Linked DNA regions of Novosphingobium sp. G106. Each later gene encodes a partner of the first gene's protein in a complex. Links are inferred from orthologs where the notes say so. Each region holds a gene or a part of one and is shown in the gene's direction. Other genes may lie near its edges.

Evidence for each region.
Region 2: the proteins of clpA (region 1) and clpS are in contact, whole or in part, in a solved structure (PDB 1LZW), measured with the Escherichia coli proteins. The link is inferred for Novosphingobium sp. G106 from one-to-one orthologs.

Annotation. Positions count from the first base shown.
Region 1 is NZ_JAHOOZ010000001.1:4,279,942-4,289,325, reverse strand. What follows is about bases 3,619-6,694. They hold clpA (ATP-dependent Clp protease ATP-binding subunit ClpA), read left to right. Parts: upstream 3,619-4,006; coding sequence 4,007-6,382; downstream 6,383-6,694. Other genes in these bases: KRR38_RS20540 (hypothetical protein), read right to left, coding at 6,441-6,694; KRR38_RS20550 (DUF1192 domain-containing protein), read left to right, coding at 3,665-3,868. Outside these bases: KRR38_RS20575 (long-chain fatty acid--CoA ligase), read right to left, coding at 1-138; KRR38_RS20570 (DUF1013 domain-containing protein), read right to left, coding at 239-940; KRR38_RS20565 (hypothetical protein), read left to right, coding at 1,121-1,870; KRR38_RS20560 (glutathione S-transferase family protein), read right to left, coding at 1,877-2,503; KRR38_RS20555 (NAD(P)H-quinone oxidoreductase), read right to left, coding at 2,573-3,574; more of KRR38_RS20540, read right to left, coding at 6,695-7,028; KRR38_RS20535 (ligase-associated DNA damage response exonuclease), read left to right, coding at 7,129-8,133; KRR38_RS20530 (cisplatin damage response ATP-dependent DNA ligase), read left to right, coding at 8,134-9,384. UniProt on the Escherichia coli protein: ATP-dependent specificity component of the ClpAP protease. It directs the protease to specific substrates. It has unfoldase activity. The primary function of the ClpA-ClpP complex appears to be the degradation of unfolded or abnormal proteins.
Region 2 is NZ_JAHOOZ010000001.1:4,869,461-4,878,663, forward strand. What follows is about bases 3,740-6,634. They hold clpS (ATP-dependent Clp protease adapter ClpS), read left to right. Parts: upstream 3,740-4,935; coding sequence 4,936-5,334; downstream 5,335-6,634. Other genes in these bases: phaP (phasin family protein), read left to right, coding at 3,875-4,786; KRR38_RS23530 (LptF/LptG family permease), read left to right, coding at 5,462-6,634. In the rest of the region: KRR38_RS36390 (winged helix-turn-helix domain-containing protein), read right to left, coding at 1-292; KRR38_RS23510 (LL-diaminopimelate aminotransferase), read right to left, coding at 461-1,660; KRR38_RS23515 (class I poly(R)-hydroxyalkanoic acid synthase), read left to right, coding at 2,010-3,731; more of KRR38_RS23530, read left to right, coding at 6,635-6,664; LPS export ABC transporter permease LptG, read left to right, coding at 6,674-7,771; KRR38_RS23540 (sterol desaturase family protein), read left to right, coding at 7,900-8,703; KRR38_RS23545 (N-acetyltransferase), read left to right, coding at 8,741-9,203. UniProt on the Escherichia coli protein: Involved in the modulation of the specificity of the ClpAP-mediated ATP-dependent protein degradation.

The DNA of each region.
Region 1 (9,384 bases):
GACCAGCGGCGCATCGCCGCGCTTCGCCGCTGCCTCGGCAAAGAGATCGGTCATGGCGAGCGGCGGAAACTGCTGATCCCAGACGCCAGGATGCGCGTAGCGCGTGCGCCAGATTTCCGGTCCGATCCCCTCTTCCATGAGAAGAGTGTGGACTGTCCCCGCGCGAAGGGCAAGCGGGCTTGTTTACAGCAATGTCAGTTCGGAGCGGCAAATGCTCCGAACTGACTGATAATGGGCCTCAGGCCTCGCCGGCGGCCTCGGCCGCGCGCTTGGCTTCGAGCCAAGCCTGGGCCTCGAGTTCCTGCGCGGCTTCGCCGGCCGCCTTGGTCGCGGCCTCGCGCTCGGCGCGCAGTTCCTCGATAAGGGCCTCGCGGTCGTCGCCAAGGCGCTGGTCGGCCAGGCCGTCGTCGACGATGCCCGCCTTCTTCGCCGCCTTGGCCACCAAGGCATCGAGCTCGCGCTGCGAGCAAAGACCCAGCGTTACAGGATCCTTCGGCTGGATGTTGGCGATGTTCCAGTGCGAGCGGTCGCGAATCGCCGCGATCGTGTTGCGCGTCGTGCCGATCAGCTTGCCGATCTGCGCGTCCGAAATCTCGGGGTGGTGGCGCAGGATCCAGGCGATGCCGTCGGGCTTGTCCTGGCGCTTCGACACCGGCGTGTAGCGCGGGCCCTTGGTGCGATTGACCGTAACCGGCGCTTTCTGCATCTTGAGCGAATAGTTGGGGTCTGCCTGGCCCTTCTCGATCTCGGCCATGTTGAGCTCGCCGGCGCGAACGGGATCGCGGCCCGTGTACTTGCTGCTGGCGAGATCGTCGGCCATGGCCTGAACCTCGAGGATGTGCAGCCCGCAGAATTCGGCGATCTGCTCGAAGGTCAGCGACGTGGTGTCGACGAGCCAGGATGCGGTCGCATGCGGCATCAGCGGGGTGGGCTGGGTCACGGGTTCTTCTCCACTCGGGAAATCTTGTTCGAAAATTCGGCAGAAACAATAAGGGCCGCCCCTCGCGGAGCGGCCGTACCGACCGTCATCTAGGCGCAATCGCCCGGTTCGGCAAGTGGAACGCACCAAAGCTTAAGCATTCCTAGTTATGAGCATCGCGCGTCATCCAGGGGACGAGACATGCGGTTTTGGGGATTTGCGGTTCTGGCGCCGGCAGTGTTGCTCGCCGGTTGCGGCGAAGGCAGCGATGCCGAGGATTTCGCCGTCGAGATCAAGCGGCCGGTCGAGGTAGTCTATGCGCCGCTGCTGGCGGCCGACATCAGCCAGGCGCAGATCGTATTTCCCGGCATCACCTTCCAGCGCAGCCGGCCAAGCGATGGGGAAATCCTCTACACGATCCCCGGCAGCGGCAGCTTTCCCGCCACCGTCCGCCTGAAGCTCGAAGCCAAGGACGGCGGCCAGGCGACGGTCGTGCACGCATTCGTCAGAGTCCCGGAAGTCCATGCCACGATCGGCGGCAAGGAGATGGTGGTCAGCGAGCGCAAGATCGAGAACGCCCTGCAAGGCCTGCTGAAAGCGACCGGGCGCAGCCTCGAGATGGGTTCGAGCGCGAAATCCGAAACCTCGGGCCTCTCGACCATGCTTCTGGCGATCGCGGTTGCAACCAACGAGAAGCAAATGGCGCGCGCGCTCGACCTCAAGAACAACCCGGAAAAGCTGACGACGCTGCTGCTGGCGTTTTCCGGTTCGGGCCGTTCGTCCGAGCCCAGTGTGAACGGCAGCGCGATCCGCACGGTCGATCCCGACGCGGCGCAGGAACAGCGCGAGTTCGCTCAGGCGGACGCCGAATGGAAGCAGGAGCGCGCGCTGAGCCAAGCGGCCGCGCCGACGACCAATGTCGAACGGACCGACCAAGGCTACGAGTACTAAGCCGGTTCAATCCATCGGCACATAGCGGGGCAGGGCCGCAATGCGGTCCAACCAGGCGCGGACCGCCGGATAGTCGGACAGCCGGAAGCCGCCCTCCTCACCGACATGGGTATAGGCATAGAGTGCGATGTCGGCGAGCGATGCTCGGTCGCCCGCGAACCAGTCACGGCTGGCGAGATGCTCGTCCATCAGCGCCAGCGCAGCCTCGCCGCCCGCGCGCTTGGCCGCGATCTGGCCGCGCTGGGCGTCGCTCAGATCGCCCTCGCCGACGATCGACAGCCAGAAGCGCAGCGTCGCGACGTTGGGCTCGTGGTTGTACTGCTCGAAGAACATCCAGCGCAGCATGTCGGCCCGGTCGAAGCGATTGTCCGGAATCAGCGCGCTGCCTTCGGCGAGGTACCAGCAGGCAGCGTTGCTCTCAGGCAGGAAGCGCGCAGCCGCGCCCTCCCCGATCTGCAGTACCGGAATGCGGCCATTGGCGTTGACCTCACGCAGGAATTCCGGCGTCCGCGTCTCGCCCTTGCGAATGTCGTAGAACCGCCGCTCGATCGGCAGCCCGAGCAGCGCCGCGGTGAGCCGGATCTTGTAGCAATTGCCGCTGCAGGGGTCTTCGTGGAGGATGAATGTGTCCATGGGCACGATACCTAGCGGATTGGGCCGGGCCTGACTTCCACGAAGCCGAGGTGCAGCGACAAGGAGAGCTTATATCTCCAGAACGATCTTGCCGACATGCGCGCCCGCTTCCATTCGTGCGTGCGCAGCGGCGGCTTCGGCCAGCGGGAAGGTCCTGTCCATCACCGGGCGCAGCTGGCCCGCCTCGGCGAAGGACCAGACGTTGCGCGCGATCTCCTGTGTCAGCAGCGCCTTGAACACGGCCGAACGCGGGCGCAACGTCGAACCGGTCAGCGTGTAGCGCCGCATCATTACCACGGCCATGTTGAGCTCGGCTCTCGCCCCACCCTGCACAGCGATCGTGACATGGCGCCCGTCCTCCGCGAGGCATTTGAGATTGCGCGGCACATAGTCGCCCGCGACCATGTCGAGCACGATCTGCACACCCTTGCCGCCGGTGATGCGGCTGACTTCCGCGACGAAGTCCTGCGCCTTGTAATCGATCGCATGGGCCGCGCCGATCTCCAGCGCGCGCGCGCATTTCTCGGGCCCGCCGCAGGTGACGATGACGGTGAGATCGAACAGCTTGCCCAGCAGGATCGCCATGGTGCCGATGCCGCTGGTGCCGCCGTGGACCAGGATCGTCTCGCCCTCCATCGCCCAGCCACGCTCGAACACGTTGTGCCAGACGGTGAACAGCGTCTCGGGCAGCGCGGCCGCTTCGGCCAGGCTCAGCGCCTCGGGTACGCTCAGGCAATGTTCGGCCCGCGCCAGGCAGTATTCGGCATAGCCGCCGCCCGGCACCAAAGCGCAGACCTGCTGGCCCCCAGCCAGTTCGCCAACGCCCTCGCCCAGCGCAACAACCTCGCCGGCGATCTCCAGCCCAGGAATCGGCGAAGCGCCCGGCGGCGGCGGATAGGAGCCCTGCCGCTGCACCACGTCGGGCCGATTGACCCCGGCAAAAGCGACTTTGACCAACACCTCGCCCGGTCCGGGACTCGGCACGGGCAGTGTTTCGGCGCGCAGCACCTCGGGGCCGCCGGGCGCATCGAAGCCCATAGCCGTCATGAATTGCGGAACAATTGCCGGCATTTGGGCCCCCTTTTGCCGCGCGAAACGCACTTGTTCACTAATCCGGCTACCGGTTGACAGCAAGCGAAGAGCGTCCGATGCTGCACCGCAATGGACGACGACGATCGACCACGGCCCCGCGGAGATTCCGCCAGCCGACTAGCCGGCGAAAGCCTCGACAGCTATTCGCAGGACGAGCTTGTCGCACGCATAGAATTGCTCGAAGCCGAGATCGCCCGCGTCACCGCCCACAAGGCCAAGACCGCCGCTCATATGGCCGCTGCCGACGCGTTGTTCAGGTTGAAAACACCGTGAGAGGCGCCCCTCTCGCAACGCCGAAGAGGCCTTCCCATATAGGGATCAACCCACCCCGTTCCCGCGGGGATTCGTTAACCAATCTTCTTCATGTTTTCCCGTCAGCGGAAAGTCACCTTCCCTAGCGAAAGATAGATGATGCCCAGTTTCGCTCAGAACCTCGAAAAGACGCTGCATTCGGCCCTGGCCCATGCGTCCGAACGCAGCCACGAATATGCAACGCTCGAGCATCTGCTGCTCGCGCTGATCGACGACTCGGACGCAGCCCAGGTCATGCAGGCCTGCGGCGTCGACCTCGGCGATCTCGGCGATGTCGTGCGGCAGTACCTCGATCAGGAATACCAGTCGCTCAAGACCGCGGACAAGGGCGACCCCGCCCCCACCGCCGGCTTCCAGCGCGTGATCCAGCGCGCCATCCTCCACGTCCAGTCCTCGGGCAAGGACACGGTGACCGGCGCCAACGTGCTCGTCGCGCTGTTCTCCGAGCGAGACTCCTACGCGGTCTATTTCCTGCAGCAGCAGGACATGAGCCGTTTGGATGCGGTGAGCTTCATCAGCCACGGCATCGGCAAGGGCGGCCGCCGGATCGAGGACCGCACCCCCAAAGGTAGCGAGAACGAAGTGCCGCAGGCCGAAGAAAAGAGCGACAGCAAGAGCCAGAAAAAGGATTCCGCGCTCGATCAGTTCACGGTCAACCTCAACGAGAAGGCGCTGACCGGCAAGATCGACCCGCTGATCGGCCGCGGCCCCGAGGTCGACCGGACGATCCAGATCCTCTGCCGCCGCTCGAAGAACAATCCGCTCTATGTCGGCGATCCCGGCGTCGGCAAGACGGCGATCGCCGAAGGCCTGGCGCGCAAGATCGTCGAAGGCGACGTTCCCGAGGTGCTGGCCGACGCGGTGATCTATTCGCTCGACATGGGCTCGCTGCTCGCCGGCACGCGCTATCGCGGCGACTTCGAGGAGCGGCTGAAGCAGGTCGTCTCAGAACTCGAGAAGATGCCCGAAGCCGTGCTGTTCATCGACGAGATTCACACGGTGATCGGCGCCGGTGCGACCAGCGGCGGCGCGATGGACGCCTCGAACCTGCTCAAGCCGGCCCTGTCGAGCGGTTCGATCCGCTGCATCGGCTCGACCACCTACAAGGAATTCCGCAACCACTTCGAGAAGGATCGCGCGCTGCTGCGCCGGTTCCAGAAGATCGACGTGAACGAGCCGACGATCGAGGACACGATCAAGATCCTCAAGGGCCTGCGTTCTGCCTTCGAAGACCACCACAAGGTCAAGTACACCCCCGACGCGATCAAGACGGCGGTCGAGCTGTCGGCCCGCTACATCAACGACCGCAAGCTGCCCGACAAGGCGATCGACGTGATCGACGAAGTCGGCGCCATGCAAATGCTGCTGCCGCCAAGCAAGCGCAAGAAGACGATCACCGCCAAGGAGATCGAGGCCGTGATCGCGACGATGGCGCGTATCCCGCCCAAGTCGGTCAGCTCCGACGACCGCACCGTGCTCGAGCATCTCGAGCGCGACCTCAAGCGCGTAGTTTTCGGCCAGGACAAGGCGATCGAAGTGCTGTCTTCGGCAATGAAACTCAGCCGTGCCGGCCTGCGCGATCCGGACAAGCCGATCGGCTCGTTCCTGTTCTCGGGCCCGACCGGTGTCGGCAAGACCGAAGTTGCACGCCAGCTCGCCTCGATCATGGGCATTCCGCTGCAGCGCTTCGACATGTCCGAATACATGGAGCGCCACTCGGTCAGCCGCCTGATCGGTGCGCCTCCGGGCTATGTCGGCTTCGATCAGGGCGGTCTCCTGACCGATGCGATCGACCAGCAGCCGCACTGCGTGCTGCTGCTCGACGAAATCGAGAAGGCGCATCCCGACCTGTTCAACATCCTGCTGCAGGTGATGGATAACGGTCGCCTGACCGATCACCACGGCAAGACGGTGGACTTCCGCAACGTCGTCCTGATCATGACGACCAACGCGGGCGCCTCCGACATGGCCAAGCAGGGCATCGGGTTCGGCGACGTCTCGAAGGAAGACGCCGGCGACGAAGCGGTGAAGCGGATGTTCTCTCCGGAGTTCCGCAACCGCCTCGATGCCATCGTGCCCTTCGCCTACCTCGGCACCGAAGTCGTCAGCCGGGTCGTGGACAAGTTCATCCTCCAGCTCGAACTGCAGCTGGCCGAACAGAACGTCCACATCCAGTTCGACGGCGATGCCCGCGGCTGGCTGGGCGAGCGCGGCTACGACAAGCTCTACGGCGCGCGGCCGATGGCCCGCCTGCTGCAGGAGAAGGTCAAGCAACCGCTCGCCGAGGAACTGCTGTTCGGCAAGCTCAACAACGGCGGCGAGGTCCATGTCTCGGTCAAGGACGCGGCGCTCAGCTTCGAGCTGACCCCGGCCCCGCCGAAGCTGGTCAAGAAGTCTGCCAAGCCCGCGCCCAAGGCTGCTGCCAAGCGCAAGCCCGCGGCAAAGAAGCAGGAACCGAGCACCGACGCCGAATAAATCGAGCTGAACTCTCGAATGGAGCCCCGGCAGCGCAAGCTTCCGGGGCTTTTTCGTTTCAACCGAGGATGTCGAACTCGCGCCCGATCCAGCCGAGGTAATAGAGCAGGTAGATCGCCGGGAAGAGCCAGTGAAAGCGCCGGTTTCCGGTGACCGCGGCGACCAGGCAAAGACCGATGCAGACGACCAGCTTGATCTCGTATTCCAGTCCCAGCTCCGCCAGCCGCGCCGGCCCCTTGATCAGCGTATCGGCGAAGTCGGTGACGAAAGTCAGCGCGAACAGCCCGAAGAACCAGCGCCGGCGCGAGAGGAAGTAGTCGGCGTAGCTGTCGTACTCGGCCATCTCGTCAGGAAACAGCAGGCTGGCGAGCACGAAGAACTGGAACGCGTAGAACAGGATGAAGACGAACAGCTGGAAGCGGAAGGTCTCCTGGTGGATCAGCGCAAACTCCCACCACCAGAAGTGGATGATCGAGGTGAGGATCACCAGCGCCCAGACCAGATGCGGGAAATAGAGTCGCTTCTGCCCCGGATGCTGCACCAGCCGGGCCAGGCCCGACAGAATGCGCGTCACGCCGAGACCGACGACGACGCCCAGCAGGACGCGGATATGGAAATAGATGTCGTGTGACGTGATCGCGTCCATATCGGATGCCTCTCGTTCCCCAGCAGCCTAACGCGGCCATCGGCTTTCGCAAACACCGGCCGGGCTGGAACAATTGGCCACCCCGCGCCATCTTTCCTCCATGCCCGCCACCGCGTCCTGGATCCGACCCGAATCGCACGGAATCTATATCCCGCCCGCAAAGTGCTGGATCGACCCGGCGCGGCCGGTCGACCTCGCACTGGTGACCCACGGCCATTCCGACCACGCGCGCGGCGGCCATGGTCGGACGATCGCCACGCCGGCGACGCTGGCCATCATGGAAGTGCGGTATGGGGTAACCGAGGGCGGCGAAGCCATACCCTACGGTGAGACGATCGAACTCAAGGGCGGCGTCACCGCGACCTGGCTACCGGCGGGCCACGTACTCGGCTCGGCGCAGATCCTGCTCGAACACGCCGGTGAGCGGGTGATCGTCACCGGCGACTTCAAGCGCCGGCCCGACCCCACCTGCCCGCCTTTCGTGGTCACGCCGTGCGATATTCTCATCACCGAGGCGACCTTCGGACTGCCCGTGTTCCGCCATCCACCGGTCGAGGAGGAAGTCGCGCGCCTGCTCGCGTCACGCGAGGCCAACCCGGAACGCTGCGTGCTCGTCGGCGCCTATGCGCTGGGCAAGGCGCAGCGGCTGATCGCCGAGTTGCGCCGCGCGGGCCATCGCGAGCCGATCTACCTGCACGGCGCGATGGAACGGATGTGCCGGCTCTATCAGGAGCTCGGCGTCGATCTCGGCAACCTGCGGCTGGTGGCCGACACGCCCAAGGCCGATCTCATGGGCCAGGTCATCATCTGCCCGCCCTCGGCGCTAAACGACCGCTGGAGCCGCCGCCTGCCCGATCCGATCACCGCCATGGCCTCGGGCTGGATGCGGGTTCGCCAGCGTGCGCGCCAGCGAAATGTCGAGCTGCCGCTGGTGATCTCCGACCACGCCGACTGGGACGAACTGACCCAGACGATCCAGGACGTGAACCCCGCCGAGACCTGGATCACCCACGGCCGCGAAGAAGCCCTGCTGCGCTGGTGCGAGCTCAACCAGCGCAAGGCGCGGGCGCTGGCAATGGTGGGGTACGAGGACGAGGACGACTAGGTGGAACATTTCGCCGCCCTCCTCGACGCGCTGGTCTATACCTCTTCGCGCAACGCCAAGCTGAAGCTGCTGGCCGACTACCTGCGCCTCACCCCCGATCCCGACCGCGGCTGGGCGCTCGCCGCGCTGACCGACGGGCTCGACTTCCCTGCGGTCAAGGGCTCGACGATCCGAAACCTGCTGATGGAGCGTGTCGATCCGGTGCTGTTCGCGCTGTCGCGCGACTACGTCGGCGACACCGCCGAGACCGCCAGCCTTCTCTGGCCCGAGCCGCCCAATTCCCCTGCACCGCCGACCGTCGCCGAAGCCGTCGACATCCTCGCCAGCATGACCCGCGCGTCCGTGATGCGCGAGTTGCCAGCCCTGCTCGACCGGCTCGACGCCAACGGCCGCTATGCCCTGCTCAAGCTCGCGACTGGCGCGATGCGCATCGGCATCTCTGCACGGCTCGCCAAGACCGCTTTCGCCCAGGCCTTCGAAGTCAGCGTCGACGATGTCGAGGAGTACTGGCACGGCCAGACCGCGCCCTATCTGCCGCTGTTCGACTGGGCCGCGCGCGGCGCCGAGCCGCCTTCGGGCGAGGACATGCCGCTGTTCCGCCCCTTCATGCTCGCCCACCCGCTCGACGATACGGTGGTCGACATGGCCGACTATGCGGCGGAGTGGAAATGGGACGGCATCCGCGTCCAGCTCGTTCACGCGGGCGGCGAAACGCGGGTCTATTCGCGCTCCGGCGACGACATATCGGGCACATTCCCCGAGATCGCATCCGCGCTCGAGATCCCGGCGGCGCTCGACGGCGAACTGCTCGTACGCGGCACGCATCAAGGCGGCGAAAAGGGCGGCGCGGCCAGTTTCAACGCGCTCCAGCAGCGGCTCGGGCGCAAGACCGTTTCGAAGAAGATGCTCGAGGAATACCCGGCCTTCGTCCGGCTCTACGATGCGCTGATCCTCGAAGGCGAGGACCTGCGCGAGCATAGCTGGGAGCAGCGCCGCGCCATGTTGCAGTGCTTCGTACCGCGGCTCGATCCGGCACGTTTCGATCTCAGCGAAGTGATCGAGGCCGCCAGCCTCGACGAACTCGCCGCGATCCGCGAGCGCGCCCGCGACGAGGCGATCGAAGGCGTCATGCTCAAGCGCCGCGACAGTCCCTATGTCGCCGGCCGCCGCACCGGTCTCTGGTACAAATGGAAGCGCGATCCGCTACTGGTCGACTGCGTGCTGATGTATGCTCAGCGCGGCAGCGGCAAG
Region 2 (9,203 bases), 590 kb from region 1 along the record:
ACCGCGGCAGCATCTGTACGCGTTCGGCCACACGTTCGGCGCGCGCGGCGATCTCGCTCAGGACCGGCGCATCACAGAGCACGTCGCCGAAGCCCAGCCCGAGCAGCCGCGCGCGCCGGGCGCTGTCGCCGACGCCGAGCAGCAACACGCGATCATGCTGGGGTCGGGGATAGTCGTGACGCAGCCGGGTCCAGGCGTGCGGGTCCATCGCCGCGAGATGGGCCAGCGCGACGGAATCTCCCGATCCCGCCTCCGCCTCGGTCAATCGCCACCCGCAACGGCGCAGATCCAAGGCATGTGGGATTTCGGTTGCGCACAACCATTGAAACAGGCGCAATGCACGCCCCCATCGGCCTCATGTTCTTTGTGGACCCGATCCATGGCGAATCGCCGTCATGGATCGGTAAGAACACAGCAAGTCGGATGGCTTGCCAATACCGATGGGAGCGCGACTAGCCTATCAGGCGGCCGAGCTGTTCACGCCCATGCTGGACAGATAGCGCTTGATGTTGCGCGCTGCCTGGCGAAGCCGCTGCTCGTTTTCGACCATGGCGATGCGGACGAAGCCTTCGCCGTCCTCGCCATAGCCGACGCCCGGTGCCACCGCGACTTCGGCATGGGTTAGGAGCTGCTTGGAAAACTCCAACGATCCCATGTCCTTGAGTGCCGGCGGCAGGGGTGCCCAGGCGAACATCGAGGCCTTCGGGGAGGGGATTTCCCAGCCGGCGCGGCCGAAGCTTTCGACCAGCACGTCGCGGCGCTTCTGGTAGAGTTCGCGGTTCTTCTCGACGATGTCCTGCGGTCCGTTGAGGGCTGCGCAGGCCGCCGCCTGGATCGGAGTAAATGCTCCATAATCGAGGTAACTCTTCACTCGCTTCAGCGCGGCGATGAGTTTGCGGTTGCCGACGGCGAAGCCGACGCGCCAGCCGGCCATCGAGAAGGTCTTCGACATCGAGGTGAATTCCACCGCCACGTCCTTGGCGCCGGGCACCTGCAGGATCGATACGGTCGGGTTGCCGTCGTAATAGAGCTCCGAATAGGCGAGGTCGGACAGGACCCAGACCTTGTTCTCCTTCGCCCAGGCGACCAGCCGCTCGTAGAACGCCAGATCCACCGTCTCGGCCGTAGGGTTCGACGGGTAGTTGACGATGAGGATCGACGGGCGGGGCACGGTGAAGGCCATCGCCCGGTCGAGCGCGCGCCAGTATTCCTCGTCGGGCGTGGTCGGCACCGAGCGGATCGTCGCCCCGGCAATGATGAAGCCGAAGGTGTGGATCGGGTAGCTCGGGTTCGGGGCCAGCACGACGTCGCCGGGCGCGGTGATCGCCGTCGCCATCGAGGCGAGGCCTTCCTTCGATCCCATGGTCATGACGACCTCGGTATCGGGATCGAGCTCGACGCCGAAACGGCGGCCATAGTAATTGGCCTGCGCCTTGCGCACGCCGGGGATGCCCGCCGAGGCCGAATAGCCGTGCGCCGAGGGCTTCTGGGCGACTTCGCAGAGCTTGTCGATGATGTGCGAAGGCGGCGGCAGATCGGGATTGCCCATGCCGAGGTCGATGATGTCTCTACCTGCTGCGCGTGCTGCGGCTCGCATGTCATTCACTTCGGCGATGACATAGGGCGGCAGTCGCTTGATGCGGTAGAATTCGTCTTCCATGACCTCTTGCATTCCAATTTCTGCGGCGGAATTGCCGCGCGTCCCATGTAAGCGATAAACTGTCTCTGGCAAATGGCCGATGTCCGGCTATTCTGTGGGCGGGATCGGAGAGGACTCGAAATAGGCGCACTCGAGGGTGCAAGGCCGAAGGCAAAGGAGTCCGTGCGAATGCCAGACAAGTCGCAAAGCGAAGGCGGTGCGCCCGAGATTTTCGCCGAAATGCTGCGCGCGCAGGCCGAAGCCACGACTCAGGTTTTCGGGAGCCTGTTCGGTCAATTCCTGCCCCCCCACGCAAGCCGGCCCGGGCGGAAGCGGTTCGTCGCAGAACTGGGCAGAGGTCGCCCAGCGCATGCAGGCGATGTGGCTCGATTTCCAGAGGGACACCATTGCCGAGGCTGCGCGGCCAGCGAAGCACTATACCGATCCCGCCAAGCTGATCGGGCTGGTGGAGAGTTGGTATCGCCAGATGCCGCTCGCCCATCCCGAGACGCAGAAGCGGCTCTGGGGGGATGGCCTCGCGCTCTGGGAGACCGTGCTCGGCCAGTACGGCATAGGACCGAAAACCACCGATGCGCAGCCGGGTGACGAACCGAGGCTGCCACGCAGCGACCGTCGTTTCGCCGATGCCAGGTGGCGCGAACAGCCGTTCTTCGCTCTGATCCACCAGGCTTACCTGATGTTCGCCGAACAGGCCGAGGCCATGGCCGAAGGGATCGAGGGGCTGGAGCCGGCCAAGCAGGAGCAGCTGCGCTTCCTCACCCGCGCAATCCTCGACGCGCTGAGCCCGGCCAATTTCACCCTGACCAATCCCGTCGCGCTCGACCGTGCGATCGAGACCAAGGGCGAGAGCCTGGTCAAAGGGCTTGAACACCTGCTGGCCGATCTCGGCCGCGGGCAGCTGACCCATACCGATCCCGATGCGTTCAAGCTGGGCGAGAACATCGCGGTCACCCCGGGCAAGGTAGTGCACGAGGCCAAGCTCTACCAGCTGATCCAATACACCCCGACCACCGAGAACGTCCTGGCGACGCCGCTGGTGATCTTCCCGCCGTGGATCAACCGGTTCTACATCCTCGATCTCAACCCGGCGAAAAGCTTCGTGCGCTGGGCCGTGGCGCAGGGGATCACGGTGTTCATGGTGTCGTGGAAATCGGCCGACGAGACTTTCGCCGACGTCGTCTGGGACGATTACATCCACGCCCAGATCGAGGCGATCGACGTCGTGCGGACGCGATTGGACGTGCCCTCGGCCCACGCGATCGGCTACTGCGTCGCCGGGACGACGCTCGCCGCGACACTGGCCGTGCTGGCGCGGCGGGGCGAGGCCGACAAGGTCAAGAGCGCGACCTTCTTCACCGCCCAGGTCGACTTCGAGGAGCCGGGCGATCTCAAGCACTTCATCGACGACCAGCAGATCGAGGCGATCGCCCATCTGGCGCCCGACGGCTATCTCGACGGCCGTTACATGGCTGCGACTTTCAACCTGCTGCGCGGCAACGACCTGATCTGGAGCTACGTCACCAAGAACTACCTGATGGGCGAGGACTATCCGGCCTTCGACCTGCTCCACTGGAACGGCGATGTCACCAACCTGCCGGCCAAGTGGCACTGCGCCTACCTGCGCGATCTCTACCGCGACAACCGGCTGGTCGTGGCGGATTCGCTCAGCGCCGACGGCACGCCGATCGACCTTCGCCAGATCGCGACGCCCAGCTTCATCCAGGCCGGGCGCGAGGATCACATCGCCCCGCCTGAGAGCGTGTGGAAGTTGACGCATTACCTCAAAGGCCCCTGGACCTTCCTGCTTGCGGGCTCGGGGCACATCGCCGGCGTGGTCAATCCCGAGGGCTCGAAGAAATACGGCTACTGGACCAACGCCAAGCCCGGCGAGACGCTGGACGAGTTTGTTGCTGGCGCCGAGGAGCATGCCGGAAGCTGGTGGCCGCACTGGCTCGGCTGGCTGCGCGGGCAGGACGCCGCGGAGGTTAAGGCGACGGGCAAGCGCAACCCCGGCGGTCGCGGCGACAAGGTGATCGAAGACGCCCCGGGCCGCTACGTTATGGAACGCTGACTACGAGCTATCTGGCTCATTGCAGTTATGTTGCACTGCACAAAAACCCTTGACGTGGGCATTTCGTGTATTATTGTGCAGTGCAGCAATCGCGCTCGCACTTGCCGTGCGAATGGTCGCCCGAAGCTAGGGATTCCGCTGCAATGGCCGATTCAGACGTTACCAAAATCGACGACTCGGCCGAGAAGGCCTATGCTGCCGCCTCCGAGGCGATCGTGGCCAAGGAGCTTCCAGAGGCCGAAACTCCGGCGGAAACCGAAGTCGAGAGCGACGCCGGCGCCGAGCCGGTGGAATTTCCCGCCAAGCCGAAGCGCGCGCGCAAGCCTGCCGAGCCGGTAGCGGTCGCGCCCGTCGTCGAAGCGCTGCCGGCGGCCAAGCCCGCTTCCAAGCCGCGCGCCGCCAAGCCGATCAAGGCCCCAATCAAGGTAGGGACGCCGGCTCCCAAGCTGGCGGTCAAGCGCGGCGCGGCGAAGTCCGTGACTGCCGCTCCCGCCAAGTCGGCGCCGATCAAGCCGCGCAAGGCCTCGGTTCAGAAAATCAAGACCGCTCCCAAGACCGCTTCGCCCGTCAAGAAGGCCAGCCCGAGCGCTGCGCCGTCCACCCCCTTCTTCGCCAAAATCAAGGAAATCCCCATGGACGTGACCGCTTCGATCAAGGACACCGTCAACGGTGCCCAGGAAAAGGCCAAGGAAGCCTTCGCCAAGACCACTGCCGCCGCCACCGAGGCGACCGAGTTCGCCAAGGGCAATGTCGAAGCCTTCGTCGAATCGGGCAAGATCCTGGCTTCGGGCCTGCAGGAACTGGGCAACAAGTTCGTCGCCGACAGCAAGAGCGCATTCGAGACCGCGACGACCGACGTCAAGGCGCTGAGCGCCGTCAAGTCGCCGACCGAGTTCTTCAAGTTCCAGACCGACCTGCTGCGCCGCAACTTCGATACGGCCGTGGCCTATTCGACCAAGACCGGCGAAGCGATGGTCAAGCTCTCGGGCGACGTGATCAAGCCGCTCTCGGGCCGCGTCAGCCTCGCCCTGGACAAGGTCAAGGCAGCCGCCTGAATCGGCGCCTGATCGGACGCATCGCGCCGGGCCGATCTGCCTACGACGCACCAAATCGGACCGGACGGCGCAAGGCCGGCCGGTCCGATTTTGCGTTAACCGTGTTCGATGGGTTGTCGTTTCCCCCCGGCTTACGATATTCTCATCCTATGCATCACGATTACGGCTTCATTGATTCCCCGCTGCCCCGGCGCGTGCGCGCCGGCGATGACGACGACGCAGGTGGGGCCGGGACGGGCGGCGGAGACGGCCAGGACCAGCTCGGCGTCGCCACCAAGACCCGCACCAAGCCCAAGAAGCCGAGCCAGTTCAAGGTGTTGATGCTCAACGACGATTACACGCCGATGGAATTCGTCGTGATGGTCCTCAAGCGCTTCTTCAACATGGATCTCGAGCAGGCGACGCGCGTGATGCTTCACGTCCACCAGCGCGGCGTCGGCGTCTGCGGCATCTTCCCATACGAGATCGCCGAGACGAAGGTTAACCAGGTCATGGATTTCGCCCGGCAGAACCAGCACCCGTTGCAATGCACGCTGGAAAAGGCCTGACCGACCGCCCCATCGGCAACAAATTCGGCGATAGGGCTTTGGTTAAGGGCGAACAGGTCGATTCCGCTTCCGCCATGCGCCCGGCGGCGATAGGGGTTCAGGCCAAGCCGACGGAATCGCCTTTCACGTGAAATTCTTCACCGCCGTAGACCGTTACATCTTCCGGCTCGTGCTGATGCCGATGCTTGCGGTCTTCGTGATCGCGGCTTCGCTGCTGATTCTCGACAAGATGCTCAAGCTGTTCGACTTCGTCGCAGCCGAAGGCGGGCCGGTCAGCATCGTGTTCAAGATGCTCGCCAACATGATGCCCGAATATGCCAGCCTTGCGATCCCGCTGGGGCTGATGCTGGGCGTGCTCTTCGCCTTCCGCAAGCTCGCGACCTCGAGCGAGCTCGACGTGATGCGCGCGGTCGGGCTGTCCTACACCCGGCTGATGCGCGTGCCCTACATGATCGCGCTTGTGCTCGTCGGGGTGAATTTCCTCAACGTTGGCTATCTCCAGCCGTTGTCGCGCTACTATTATGAGCAGCTCAATTTCGAGCTCCGCTCGGGCGCGCTGGGCGCGGCGATCAAGGTCGGCGAGTTCACCACCTTGCAGGACAAGATGGCGCTGCGCGTCGAGCAGAGCCGCGACGAGGGCCGCCAGCTCATCGGCATCTTTGCGCGCATTGCCAATGCCAAGGGCCAGGTCATGTCGATCTCGGCGCGCGAGGGGCGGTTCCTCGCACTCAAGGGGCAGCCCGACACGATTATCCTGCGGCTCGTCCAGGGTCAGATTGTCCAGGAGGTGCCGAACGAGACCCCGCGCGTGCTCACCTTCACCCGGCATGACCTGCCGATAGACCTGCCGGCGATCGAGAAGTTCCGCGCCCGCGGCGATGCCGACCGCGAATACATCCTGCCCGAATTGCTGCGCATCGGCTGGAACGACAACCTGTCCGAGGACGTCCGCGTCAAGAGCCAGGCGAGCTTCAATTACCGCATGGTCGAAGTGGTCATGATGCTGCTCGTGCCTTTGCTCGGGCTGGCGCTGGCGATTCCGCCCAAGCGCTCGACCTCGGCGCTCGGCGTCTTCGTCTCGGTGGTGATGGTGACGGTCTATCACAAGATCAACGAATATGGGCAGCAGGTGGCCTCGCTCGGCCGGATCGATCCGACGCTGGCACTCTGGGGGCCCTTCGTGCTCTTCGCGCTGCTTATCTTCTGGATGTACTGGCGCGTCGCCTATGTCCCCGGCGGCCAGGCGATCGGCTGGCTCGAGACGGCCTCGTCGATGGTCGGCAAGCGTATCCGCGCGCTGATCAAGCGCCGCGCGCGGCAGCCGGCCTGAGGGGACTAGATGCAGCTCGAATTCTTTCCTTCGCGGACACTGACGCTCTACCTCGCCCGGCTATTCATCACCCGCGTCGTCGGCGTGCTGCTGATGCTCGTGCTCATCCTGCAGATGCTCGACCTGCTGACCGAGAGCGGCAAGATCCTCGCGTACCAGGGCAATGGCCAGGCACAGCTGTGGACCTATGTGACCCTGCGCGCGCCGCAACTGATCGCGCGCTTCCTGCCCTATTCGGTGCTGCTGGCGACGATCCTCACGCTGTTCACGCTGAACCAGAACAGCGAGGTGATCTCGATGAAGGCGGCGGGGCTTTCGGCGCACCAGGTGCTCGCGCCGCTGTTCCTGACCGCGATCGTCGTGGCCGTGGTCAGTTTCACTTTCAACGAGCGCGTCGTCACCCATGCCACCGGAAGGCTCAAGGTCTGGCAGGATGCCAGCTATGGTCCGCTACCCCAGGATTCGGGGGTGCGCAGTAACGTCTACCTGCGCGACGGCGACAATATCCTGATGGCTGCGACGGTGACCGGCACGGGCAATGCCATGGCGATGCAGGGGGTGAGCTGGTACCGGCGCGATGCCCAGGGCATGGTGACTGAGCAACTGCGCAGCCCGCATGCGACTTTCTCCAATCCGGGCTGGCGGCTTGAGTCGCCTGTGCGGTTCGACGTGAAGAGCACCGAGACGGAGCAATTGGACTCGCTGGTGATCGCCAAGGATGTCGAGCCCAACCAGGTCACGATCAGTTCGGTCGACGCGGACTCGCAAAGCATCTTCGAACTGACGCGCTCGATTGCCGATCTGCAGGCCGCGGGCCGCCGTACCACCGAACTCGAGGGCAAGTGGTGGCACAAGATCTCCGGTCCGCTGTCCTCGGTCCTGATGCCGCTGCTGGGGGCGATGGCGGCGTTCGGGTTGGCCCGGTCGGGCCAGGTTCTGATCCGCGCGATCATCGGCATGGCGCTGGGTTTTACCTATTTCGTCATCGACAACGCCGCCTTGGCCATGGGCAATTTCGGCGGTTATCCTCCGCTGGTGGCGGCTTGGGCGCCTTTTCTGCTCTTTGCGTTCATCGGCGAGACAGTGCTGATCCGTACAGAAGAATAGCATGCGCGCTGCGCTTTCCACGCCGCATTGCCGCCGCAAAGTTGCGCTTATGGCGCTGCCTCCCCAAGTCTGGTAAGGCGCCGCGCACAAGGGCGGTTTGCCAATGCCGGCCCATAGGAAGTCTATACGTGTCGCAGACCACTGCCAAAGTTTCCGGCGATGAAAGCCACCTGCCGTTCTGGAAGCGGTCGCACTACCTCGACCGCATGACGATGCGCGATCTGGTTACGGCCTATTTCCAGCACTACACGATCGTTGCCTACCTTGCGGTGACGGCGGCCTGCGTGGTCGGCTTCGCCTTCTTTCCGGCAAACCTGTGGCAGACCGGCCTCTCGGTCCTGGCCGCGCTGTTCGTCTATCCGCTGGTCTGGCACCTGCTGCACCAGTACGTCCTGCACGGGCAGTGGATGTACAAGCTGCCCTGGTTGTCGGCGACGTGGAAGCGGATCCACTACGATCACCACCAGGATCCCAACCACCTCGAAGTGCTGTTCGGCGCGCTGCATACGACCTTGCCGACGATCGCGATCGCGACGCTGCCGGTCGGCTGGCTGATCGGTGGCACGGGCGGGGCGCTGGCGGCTTTCGCGACGGGCATCCTGACCACCTGCTATTACGAGTTCATGCACTGCATCCAGCACCTCTCGTTCAAGCCGAAGTGGAAGTGGGTGCAGTTCATGAAGCAGCGCCACAACGAGCATCACTACTTCGACGAGGACGGCAACTACGGCATCACCAACTATGCCTGGGACCGCCTGCTCGGCACCTATTACGAGAAGAAGGATCGCCCGACGCGCAGCCCGACGGTGTTCAACCTCGGCTATGACGAGGAAGTGGCGAAAACCTATCCGTGGGTGAAGCAGCTTTCGGGCGGCATCGCCAGCGGTCACCCCCGGCGCCGGGCGATGGCGACGGACAACGCAGAAGCCTGACCTGGCATCGAACCGGGACGTTGGGGGATATTTCAGCATGAGCGACATCAGGGTCACCGCGGTGGCCACCAAGGCCGATCGCAAGGCCTTCATCGATCTGCCCTACCGCCTCAATGCGAGCGACCCGCACTGGGTGCCGCCGCTCAAGGCCGATGTCGACGAACTGTTGAACCCCAAGAAGAACCCGTTCTTCGAACATGCCGAAGTGCAGCTGTTTCTCGCGCGCCGCGCCGGCCAGGTGGTCGGGCGGATCTCGGCGCATATGGACAAGCTTGCCTGGACGCTGCCGCCCGAGCAGGGGATGGGGCCGGGCACGGGCAACTGGGGCATGTTCGACGCCGAGGACGAGGCGGTCGCTGCCGCGCTCATCGCGGCTGCCGAGGACTGGCTCCGCGCCAAGGGCATGACCCGCGTCCTTGCACCGCTCAGCCTGTCGATCTGGGACGAGCCAGGATTGCTGGTGAAGGGTTTCGACCACGATCCTGTGATCATGATGGGCC